DNA from 3 places in the Pseudomonas sp. REB1044 genome. Region 2 is predicted to be linked to each of the others. Evidence: predicted binding sites of a transcription regulator. Region 2 holds the regulator's gene; each other region holds the start of a gene.
The links. Region 2 encodes FliA, which starts transcription of late flagellar genes. Its sites were predicted from a motif close to CTAAAGTTTNNNNNNNNNNNGCCGNTAA; they were not measured.
Positions count from the first base shown of each region.

Region 1: a site for FliA is predicted at 1,556-1,583, ahead of GKC70_RS20510 (methyl-accepting chemotaxis protein). Genes of this name have one in related genera too.
Region 3: a site for FliA is predicted at 1,780-1,807, ahead of GKC70_RS21950 (methyl-accepting chemotaxis protein). Genes of this name have one in related genera too.

Region 1 covers NZ_CP046139.1:4,499,480-4,502,752, reverse strand. The annotation lists gene GKC70_RS20510 (methyl-accepting chemotaxis protein) at 1-1,472, opposite strand, end outside; gene GKC70_RS20505 (neutral zinc metallopeptidase) at 1,656-2,543, opposite strand; gene pcaH (protocatechuate 3,4-dioxygenase subunit beta) at 2,743-3,273, shown strand, end outside.
Region 2 covers NZ_CP046139.1:1,784,798-1,788,070, forward strand. The annotation lists gene fleN (MinD/ParA family protein) at 1-784, shown strand, start outside; gene fliA (RNA polymerase sigma factor FliA) at 781-1,521, shown strand; gene GKC70_RS08490 (chemotaxis response regulator CheY) at 1,626-2,000, shown strand; gene GKC70_RS08495 (protein phosphatase CheZ) at 2,019-2,807, shown strand; gene GKC70_RS08500 (chemotaxis protein CheA) at 2,820-3,273, shown strand, end outside.
Region 3 covers NZ_CP046139.1:4,837,202-4,840,474, forward strand. The annotation lists partial or broken gene tatB (Sec-independent protein translocase protein TatB) at 1-258, shown strand, start outside; gene tatC (twin-arginine translocase subunit TatC) at 263-1,054, shown strand; gene GKC70_RS21945 (16S rRNA (uracil(1498)-N(3))-methyltransferase) at 1,051-1,758, shown strand; gene GKC70_RS21950 (methyl-accepting chemotaxis protein) at 1,864-3,273, shown strand, end outside.

The DNA.
Region 1 (3,273 bases), 2.5 Mb from region 2:
GCGGCGTTGAGGGCCAGCAGGTTGGTCTGCTCGGCCACCGACTTGATCACGTCCATGACGCTGCCGATCTTCTGGCTTTCCTGTTGCAGCAGGTTCATCGCGTCAGTGGAGCGGTGCACTTCGCTGGCCAGGCGTTCGATCTGGCTGATCGCCTCGCCCACCACCTTGTCGCCAGCACGGGCCTGGTCGTCGGCCTGGGTCGCGGCATGCGAGGCCTGCTCGGCGTTGCGCGCCACCTCCTGCACCGTGGCCGCCATTTCATGCATGGCAGTGGCCACCTGGTCGGTTTCGACCTTCTGGCTATTGGCGCCGGCGCTGGTCTGTTCGGTCACGGCCGACAGTTCTTCGGCCGCGCTGGCGATCTGGGTCACGCCGTCGCGAATGCCGCCGATCAGCTCGCGCAAGGTCGTGCCCATGCGTGCGATGCCTTGCTGCAGCACGCCGAGTTCGTCGCGGCGGGTGACCTGCAGGTTCTGCGTCAAGTCGCCGCCGGCAATGCGCTCCACCACCTCGAGGGTTTCGCGTAGAGGACGGGTGATCTGACGGGTGATGATCACGGCAGCCAGCACGCCGAACAGCAGGGCCAGCAAGGTGGCGCCGATCTGCAGGGTACGGGCATCGCCGCTTTCGATGTCGCGGCGCTCGAGCTGGATCTTGTACAGCTCGTCGCTGACCTTGACGATGTCGGCGCCTTGCACGGTCATTTCCTGGCGGGCCACGGCGATCTGCGCGGTGGCATCGCGCAGTTGGCGAACGGCTTCGCCATAACCGCGCACGGCGGTCTCGAACGGCTGGATGCCTGCGGCATCGCCTGTCAGTTGGCGCTTGAGGCCGTCGATTTCGCCGAGGGTCTGCTCGAGTTGAGTCAGCATCGCTTGCTCGGTGGCTGCGCTGGAAGCGGCGATGTAATCGCGCATGGTCAGTCGCAACTGCGTGAGTTGCTGACGCGCCTTGCTGATCGCCAGGTACTGCTGCAAACGGCCGGCGTCGCTTTCGTCGCGATTGAGCACGGTCTGGCTCAGGGCCTCGATCGCCTGCACGGCGCTGGCCGCGTTCTGGTCGAGAGTCTGCCGGGCCGCGGCGGTGACCTTGTAGCCGGCGCGCATCTTGTCGAGCGAGACGCGATAGTCGGCGATGGTCTTGCCCAGCTCGCGCAGCAGCTTGACGTTCTCAGGGCTCTTGAAGGTGTTTTCCAGGCGCTGCTGCTGGGCGGTGAAGGTGTCGAGCTTGGCCAGGGTGGTGGCGGCAGCGGCGTCGTCGCCATTGGCGATCATGTACTGCAGGCGCGCCACGCGCAGGTTGGTGAGGTCGATGTTGAGCCGGGTGATGTCGCTCATCCAGTTGCTGCGGTTGATCATGCTGCCCAGGCTGCTCCAACTGGCCAGGGCCAGCAGGCCGGTCAACAACAGGACAAGGCCGAAGCCCAGTCCGAGTTTGAGATTCACGCTCTTATCGGCAAACCATCTGTTCATGCACGCTCTCCAGAAAATGTGTGTTGCAAGGATTCACGTCGCTGGGCGTTGTTGTTTTAGAGGGCCAGCTTTGGATCCAGGGGTTATCGGCAGCAAGCGCTGTCGCTGAAACGTTTTTCAGCGGAAAAATGCCCCATTGGTCGTATTGCGATCTGGAGAAGCGAAGAAACGCCCCGAAGGGCGTTACAGATTACGGGTATTGAAGGTGTCGCAGCGGGTCAGGTCGCCGCTGCCGAAGCCGGTCTTGAACCAGCGCACGCGTTGCGCCGAGGTGCCGTGGGTGAAGGAGTCCGGGACCACGCGGCCTTGGCCCTGCTGCTGCAGGCGGTCGTCGCCGATGGCGTTGGCGGCGTTCAGGGCTTCTTCCACGTCACCGGGTTCCAGCCAGTTCAGGCGCTTCTGTGCCTGGTAGGCCCAGACACCGGCCAGGCAGTCGGCCTGCAGCTCCTGGCGTACCAGCAGACCGTTGTCGCCCTCCATGCGTTGGCCGCTGCGACGGGCGGCATCGACCTTGGCCGAGACGCCGAGCAAGGTCTGCACATGGTGGCCGATCTCGTGGGCGATCACGTAGGCCTGGGCGAAGTCGCCAGCGGCGGCGAAGCGGGTTTCCATTTCGCGGAAGAACGACATGTCCAGGTACACGCGCTGGTCGGCTGGGCAGTAGAACGGTCCGACCGCCGAAGACGCGAAGCCGCACGCCGAATTGACCTGACCGCTGAACAGCACCAGCTTGGGATCGCGGTACTGCTTGCCGGCCTGGGCGAACAGGGCCTTCCAGGTGTCTTCGGTGTCACCGAGGATCGAGGCGACGAACTGCGCCTGTTCGTCATTGGCCGGCGGCGCTTTGCTGGCCGTGGTGCCTGGTGCAGCCTGCTGTTGCTGCTGCATCTGGCCGGAGAGCTGGCCGAGCAACTGCAACGGGTCCTGGCCGGTCAGCCAGCCGATGCCGACGATCAACAGCACCGCGCCAAGGCCCAGGCCTTTACCTCCTCCGAAGCGCATACCGCCGCCCCCGCCTGAGCCGCGTGCGTCGACCACGTTGTCGCTGCGTCGGCCTTTTCGCCAGTCCATAGAGTGTCTCCGCTGTAAGGGGCAGTGCATGCAGGATAGTCCTGCGCTTGAGAGCCGGTCATCTACCGGAAAGTTGCATAACCGTATGGTTATGTCTGCCCAGCAAGTTTTCAATAGGCCGGGCGCGGTGCCTACCGGACACTGTGCGTCCGCCTGCCACGCACAGGCGGCCCGCACAATTCCAAGAGAGGACACCGGCATGCCTGCCCAGGATAACCGCCGCTTCGCGATCCGTGATCGCAACTGGCACCCCAAGGCCTTGACCCCAGACTACAAGACCTCCATTGCCCGCTCGCCACGCCAGGCGCTGGTGAGCATTCCCCAGTCGATCAGCGAAACCACAGGCCCGGACTTTTCCCACCTGCGGTTCGGCGAGCATGACCATGACCTGCTGCTGAACTTCAACAACGGCGGCTTGCCCATCGGCGAGCGGATCATCGTTGCCGGCCGTGTGGTCGACCAGTACGGCAAGCCGGTGGCCAACACCCTGGTGGAAATGTGGCAGGCCAACGCCGGTGGCCGCTACCGACACAAGAATGACCGCTACCTGGCGCCGCTGGACCCGAACTTCGGCGGCGTCGGTCGGTGCCTGACCGACCGCGATGGCTACTACAGCTTCCGCACCATCAAGCCGGGTCCGTACCCTTGGCGTAACGGGCCGAACGACTGGCGTCCGGCGCACATTCACTTTTCCATCAGCGGCCCGGCGATCGCCACCAAGCTGATCACC
Region 2 (3,273 bases):
TGGCGTCGGCAAGACCAACGTTTCAGTGAACCTGTCCCTGGCGCTGGCCGAGCTCGGCCGCCGGGTCATGTTGCTGGACGCCGACCTGGGTCTGGCCAACGTCGATGTGCTGCTGGGGCTCACGCCCAAACGCACCCTGGCCGACGTCATCGAGGGGCGCTGCGAGCTGCGCGATGTGCTCCTGCAGGGGCCGGGCGGTGTGCGCATCGTGCCTGCAGCCTCCGGCACCCAGAGCATGGTGCACCTGGCGCCGGCACAGCATGCCGGGCTGATTCAGGCGTTCAGCGAAATCGGCGACAACCTCGATGTGCTGGTGATCGACACCGCTGCGGGCATCGGTGACTCGGTGGTCAGCTTCGTGCGCGCCGCCCAGGAAGTGCTGCTGGTGGTGTGCGACGAGCCCACCTCGATCACCGACGCCTACGCCTTGATCAAGCTGCTCAACCGCGATTACGGCATGAACCGCTTCCGCGTCCTGGCCAACATGGCGCAGAGCCCACAGGAAGGGCGCAACCTGTTCGCCAAGCTGACCAAGGTCACCGACCGTTTCCTCGACGTTGCCTTGCAGTACGTCGGCGCCGTGCCTTACGACGAATGCGTGCGCAAGGCGGTACAGAAGCAGCGCGCGGTCTACGAGGCGTTTCCGCGCTCCAAGTGCGCCCTGGCGTTCAAGGCCATCGCGCAGAAGGTCGACAGCTGGCCGTTGCCGGCCAACCCGCGCGGCCACCTGGAATTCTTCGTCGAGCGCCTGGTGCAACCCACCAGCGCGGGACCGGTGCTATGAACGCGAGCGGCTTCAAGATGTACAGCAAAGCCTCCAAGGACGCCCAATACGAGCTGGTCGAGCGCTATGCGCCGCTGGTCAAGCGTATCGCCTACCATCTGCTGGCGCGCCTGCCGGCCAACGTGCAGGTTGAGGACCTGATCCAGGCCGGCATGATCGGTCTGCTGGAAGTGGCCAACAAATACGACGCCAGCAAGGGCGCGAGCTTCGAGACCTACGCCGGTATTCGCATCCGCGGTGCGATGCTCGATGAGGTGCGCAAGGGCGATTGGGCGCCGCGTTCGGTGCACCGCAACACGCGTATGGTCAGCGACGCGATTCGCTGCGTCGAAGCAAGAACCGGTCGTGACGCTAAAGATCACGAGGTTGCTGCCGAACTCCAATTGGGTCTCGACGATTATTACGGGATCCTGAACGATACCTTGGGCAGCCGTCTGTTCAGTTTCGACGACCTGCTGCAGGACGGTGAACACGAGGGGCTGCACGAGGATGGGGTCAGTGGTCAGGTCGAGCCGTCGCGCGATCTGGAAGACGAGCGCTTCCAGGCCGCGCTGACCGATGCGATCGCCAACCTGCCGGAGCGCGAGCGTCTGGTCCTGGCCCTGTACTACGACGAGGAACTGAACCTCAAGGAGATCGGGGAAGTGCTGGGGGTCAGTGAATCGCGCGTGAGCCAGTTGCACAGCCAGTGCGCGGCGCGTCTGCGCAGCCGCCTGGGAGAATGGCGGGCACGCTGAGCCCCGATTCGCTGCAGTCGTTGTCCGTGGTGCCGAATTGATTGAGCGCGCGCTTGTGAGACGAGCGCGTTTAAGACTGCTTGGAGGTCTAATTGAACAAAGACATGAAAATCCTCATCGTTGACGACTTCTCGACGATGCGGCGGATCATCAAGAACCTGTTGCGTGATCTGGGCTTCACCAACACCGAAGAGGCCGACGACGGCGTCACGGCGTTGCCGATGCTCGAAAGTGGCCACTACGACTTCCTGGTGACCGACTGGAACATGCCCGGCATGTCCGGCATCGATCTGCTGCGCAAGGTGCGCGCCCACGACCGGCTCAAGGGGATTCCCGTGCTGATGGTGACGGCCGAGGCCAAGCGCGAGCAGATCATCGAAGCGGCTCAGGCCGGGGTCAACGGCTATGTAGTCAAGCCATTCACCGCGCAGGTGCTCAAAGAAAAGATCGAGAAGATCTTCGAACGCGTCAACGGCTGAAGCATGTCTGGGGGCGCTATGGAATCAAAAAAAGATTCTTTGGGGGAGTTCGAGTCGACCCTGAAGAAGCATGCCGAACAACTGGTGCAGAGCCTTGAGCGCGGCCAGTTCGGCGAGGCGGTGCAGCTGATCCATCAGCTCAACCAGACCCGAGACCGTGGCTTGTATCAAGAGGTCGGCAAACTGACCCGTGAGCTGCACAGCGCCATCGTCAGCTTCCAGATCGACCCGCGCATGCCGCAGGCCGAGGAAGTGTCGCAGATCACCGACGCCACCGAACGGCTGTCCTACGTGGTCCGCCTGACCGAGAACGCGGCCAACCGCACCATGGACCTGGTCGAGGAGAGCACGCCCGTGCTCAACGACCTGTCGGCCGAGGCGCAGACGTTGTCGGCCGATTGGCAGCGCTTCATGCGTCGCGAAGTGCCGGCGACCGAGTTTCGCGAGTTGGTCAAACGCGTCGACGGTTTCCTGACGCACAGCGCCGAAGGCAACCGCAAGGTGGCCGGTCATCTCAACGACATTCTGCTCGCCCAGGACTACCAAGATCTGACCGGGCAGGTGATCAAGCGGGTCACCGCGTTGGTCGCCGAGGTCGAAAGCAATCTGCTCAAACTCGTGTTGATGGCCAGTCAAGTCGACCGCTTTGCCGGTATCGAACATGACCACGATCAATTGCGTGCTGAAAAAGATGAAGAAAAACATCCAGCCCGGGGTGAAGGTCCGCAGATTCATGCCGATAAGCGTGAAGACGTCGTGTCCGGTCAGGACGATGTCGACGATCTGCTATCCAGCCTGGGTTTTTAGGGAGCACGTTTAATGAGCTTCGGCGCCGATGAAGAAATCCTTCAGGATTTCCTGGTAGAAGCCGGCGAAATCCTCGAGCAACTGTCCGAGCAACTGGTCGAGCTGGAAAGCCGGCCCGATGATGCGGACCTGCTCAACGCCATATTTCGCGGTTTTCACACTGTAAAAGGGGGCGCCGGCTTCCTCCAGCTCAACGAGCTGGTGGAGTGCTGCCACATTGCCGAGAACGTCTTCGACATCCTGCGCAAGGGTGAGCGTCGGGTCGACGCCGAGTTGATGGATGTGGTGCTCGAAGCGCTGGACACGGTCAACAGCATGTTCGGCCAGGTCCGCGAGCGCAGCGAGATCACCCCCGCGACGCCGGAACTGCTGGCAGCGCTGGCACGCCTGGCCGAACCTGCCGGCGAGGACGTCGCCGCGCCCGCCGTGGTCCAAGCGCCGGCGGCGGTCGAACCGCCAGCGGCCA
Region 3 (3,273 bases), 2.2 Mb from region 2:
GGGCGGCTCAAGCGCAGCTTCAACAGCATCAAGATGGAGGTCGAGCGCGAGATCGGTGCCGACGACATCCGCCGTCAGTTGCACAACGAGCACATCCTGCGCATGGAAGAAGAAGCCAAGCGCATTCTCGACCCGTACAAGGCACCGGCGGTGCCCACCGTGGACACGCCGTCGATCGGCACCCCACCGGTCGTCCCGACCGATGCCCCCGCCGCGCCAGCGGTGCCCACCCACCCTGAGCCGCCGCAGCCCCCAAAGCCCCATGAGCCAGATCCCGGATCACGACCAGCCGATGCCGCTGGTTTCGCACCTGACCGAACTGCGCACGCGCCTGCTGCGCTGCGTCGCGGTCATCTTCCTGATCTTCGCCGGGCTGTTCTCCTTCGCCCAGCAGATCTACACCCTGGTCTCGGCGCCACTGCGCGAACATTTGCCGGCCAACGCGACGATGATCGCCACCGACGTGGCCTCGCCGTTCCTCACGCCGTTCAAGCTGACCATGATCGTCTCGCTGTTCCTGGCCATTCCGTTCATCCTTCAGCAGATCTGGGGTTTCATCGCGCCTGGGCTATATCGCCATGAAAAGCGCATCGCCATCCCGCTGCTGATCTCCAGCATCATCCTGTTCTACGCCGGCATGGCCTTCGCCTACTTCCTGGTGTTCCCGCTGATCTTCGGCTTCTTCGCCAGCGCCACCCCCGAAGGCGTGTCGATGATGACCGACATTGCCAGCTACCTCGATTTCGTCATGACCCTGTTCTTCGCCTTCGGCGTGGCCTTCGAAATCCCGGTGGCGGTGGTGCTGCTGGTGTGGATCGGCGTGGTCGACGTGAAGTACCTGAAGAAAATCCGCCCCTACGTGATCATCGGCTGCTTCGTGGTCGGCATGATCCTCACCCCGCCGGACATCTTCTCCCAGACCTTGCTGGCCGTGCCCATGTGGCTGCTGTTCGAGATCGGCGTGCTGTGCGGCGGCCTGATCCGCAAGCGCGGCCAAGAGGCGGACGAGGCGGCAAACGATTCCGACGACCAGCCACCTGCGACCCAGCCGTGAACCTGCTGCTGCTCGAGGAGGCCGACTTCGTCGCGGCCGACCGTGTGGTGCTGGCCGACCGGCGCTTCACCCACATGCAGAACATCCACCGCGTCGCGGTGGGTGACCGCCTGCGCGTCGGTCGCATCGGCGGTCTCATGGGCCAGGCCGAAGTGCTCAGCCTGGCCGCTCACCAGGCCGAGTTGCGCGTCAGCTTCGATCAGCCGCCACCGGCCAAACTGCCGTTGACCCTGGTGCTGGCGGTGCCCCGGCCGAAAATGCTGCGGCGGCTGTTCCAGACCATCGCCACCCTCGGCGTGCCTCGGCTGATCCTGGTCAACAGCTACAAAGTCGAGAAAAGCTTCTGGCAGACCCCCTTCCTACACCCCGATAGCATCCGCGAGAACCTGATCCTGGGTCTGGAACAGGCACGCGACACGGTGCTGCCGGAGGTGATCATCGAAAAGCGCTTCAAGCCCTTCGTCGAAGACCGCCTGCCGGCCATCGCCGCCGATACCCTGGGCTTGGTGGGGCATCCGGGACCGTACCCAGCCTGCCCGCGGGCGGTGGACCGGCCGGTGACGCTGGCCATCGGCCCGGAAGGTGGTTGGATTCCCTACGAGGTGGACCTGCTGGCCAAGGCCGGACTGGCACCGGTGCAACTCGGCGAGCGCATCCTGCGCGTGGAAACCGCCGTTACCGCGCTACTGTCGCGAATTTTCTGACCGATCGATCAGAAATAAAGAGTCAAGTTTCTCCCCCTCTGGCCGATGGGCTAGACAATACCCATAAAAAATCCAGGCATCGCCGCGTGTCCAGGGGAGGACGTCATGTTCGCAAAAGTTGCCCAATCACTGGGAAACATCAGTGTCAGCCGCAAGCTTGCGGTCGGTTTCGGTCTGGTGCTGCTGCTGACACTGGCCATCGCTGCCACCGGCTGGCGAGGCATGGACAGCATCACCAGCCGCGGCGACAAGCTCGGCAACATCTCGGTCATCCTGGCCAATGCACAGGAAATGCGCATCGCCCGCCAGCGCTTCGAGCGTGAGCGCGACGAGTCGTCCGCGGGCACGCTGCAGCAGGCGATCGATCAGCTCAACGCTCAAGTGGAAAAAATGGTAGGGAAGATCACGATTCCCGAGGATCGCCAGCGCCTGGAGCAGCAGCGCAAGGCGCTGGAAACGTACCGCCAGGCCCTGGCCGACCTGACCCAGGCCGAACAGCGCCGCCAGGCTGCCCGCGGGATGCTCGGCGACAGCGCCGACAAAGCCGCCGCACTCATTGCCCAGGTCCAGCAGCGTCTGCTGCAACGCGGCGATATCAATCAGTACCAGTCCATCGTGCAGGCCAGCACGCTGCTGCAGCAGGCGCGCTTCCAGGTGCGCGGCTACACCTACAGCGGCAAGGCAGAATTCCAGCAAACCGCCCTGCAGGCCATCGACCAGTCGGTGACGGTGCTCAAGGCCCTGCCCACCCAGGTTCCGGCTGAATACGCCAGCAGCCTCGACGATGCGGCGACGGCCATGGCCGCCTACCGCGATGCCGTCGAGCAGGTCGGGGTGGCACAGGACGCCGCCAATCAGGCCTTGCAGCGCATGGTCAGCCAGGACCGGCTGATCAACGACCTGGGTCAGCAGATGACCGCCTCGCAAACCCAGGTACGCGACAGCGGCGCCCGCCAGGCCAAGACCTTGCTCGGCGGTGCCACTGCCTTGGCGCTGCTGTTGGGCATGCTCGCTGCGCTGGCCATCACCCGGCAGATCGTCGCGCCGTTGCGCCAGACCCTCTCGACGGCGCAACGCGTGGCCAGTGGCGACCTCAGCCTGGATGCACCGACGCAGCGCCGCGACGAACTCGGACAGTTACAGGCCAGCATGCAGCGCATGACCCAGAGTCTGCGCGAGCTGATCGGCGGTATAGGTGACGGTGTTACGCAGATCGCTAGCGCCGCCGAGGAGCTCTCGGCGGTCACCGAGCAGACCAGTGCGGGAGTCAACAATCAGAAGGTGGAGACCGACCAGGTGGCCACCGCCATGAACGAGATGACCGCCACCGTGCAGGACGTGGCGCGCAATGCCGAGCAGGCCTCGGAAGCGGCGCTGATGGCTGACCAGCAGGCCCGCGAGGGCGATCGGGTGGTCGCCGAAGCCATCGCCCAGATCGAGCGCCTGGCCGCCGAGGTGGGGCACTCCAGCGAGGCCATGACCCAGTTGCGCGGCGAAAGCGACAAGATCGGCAGC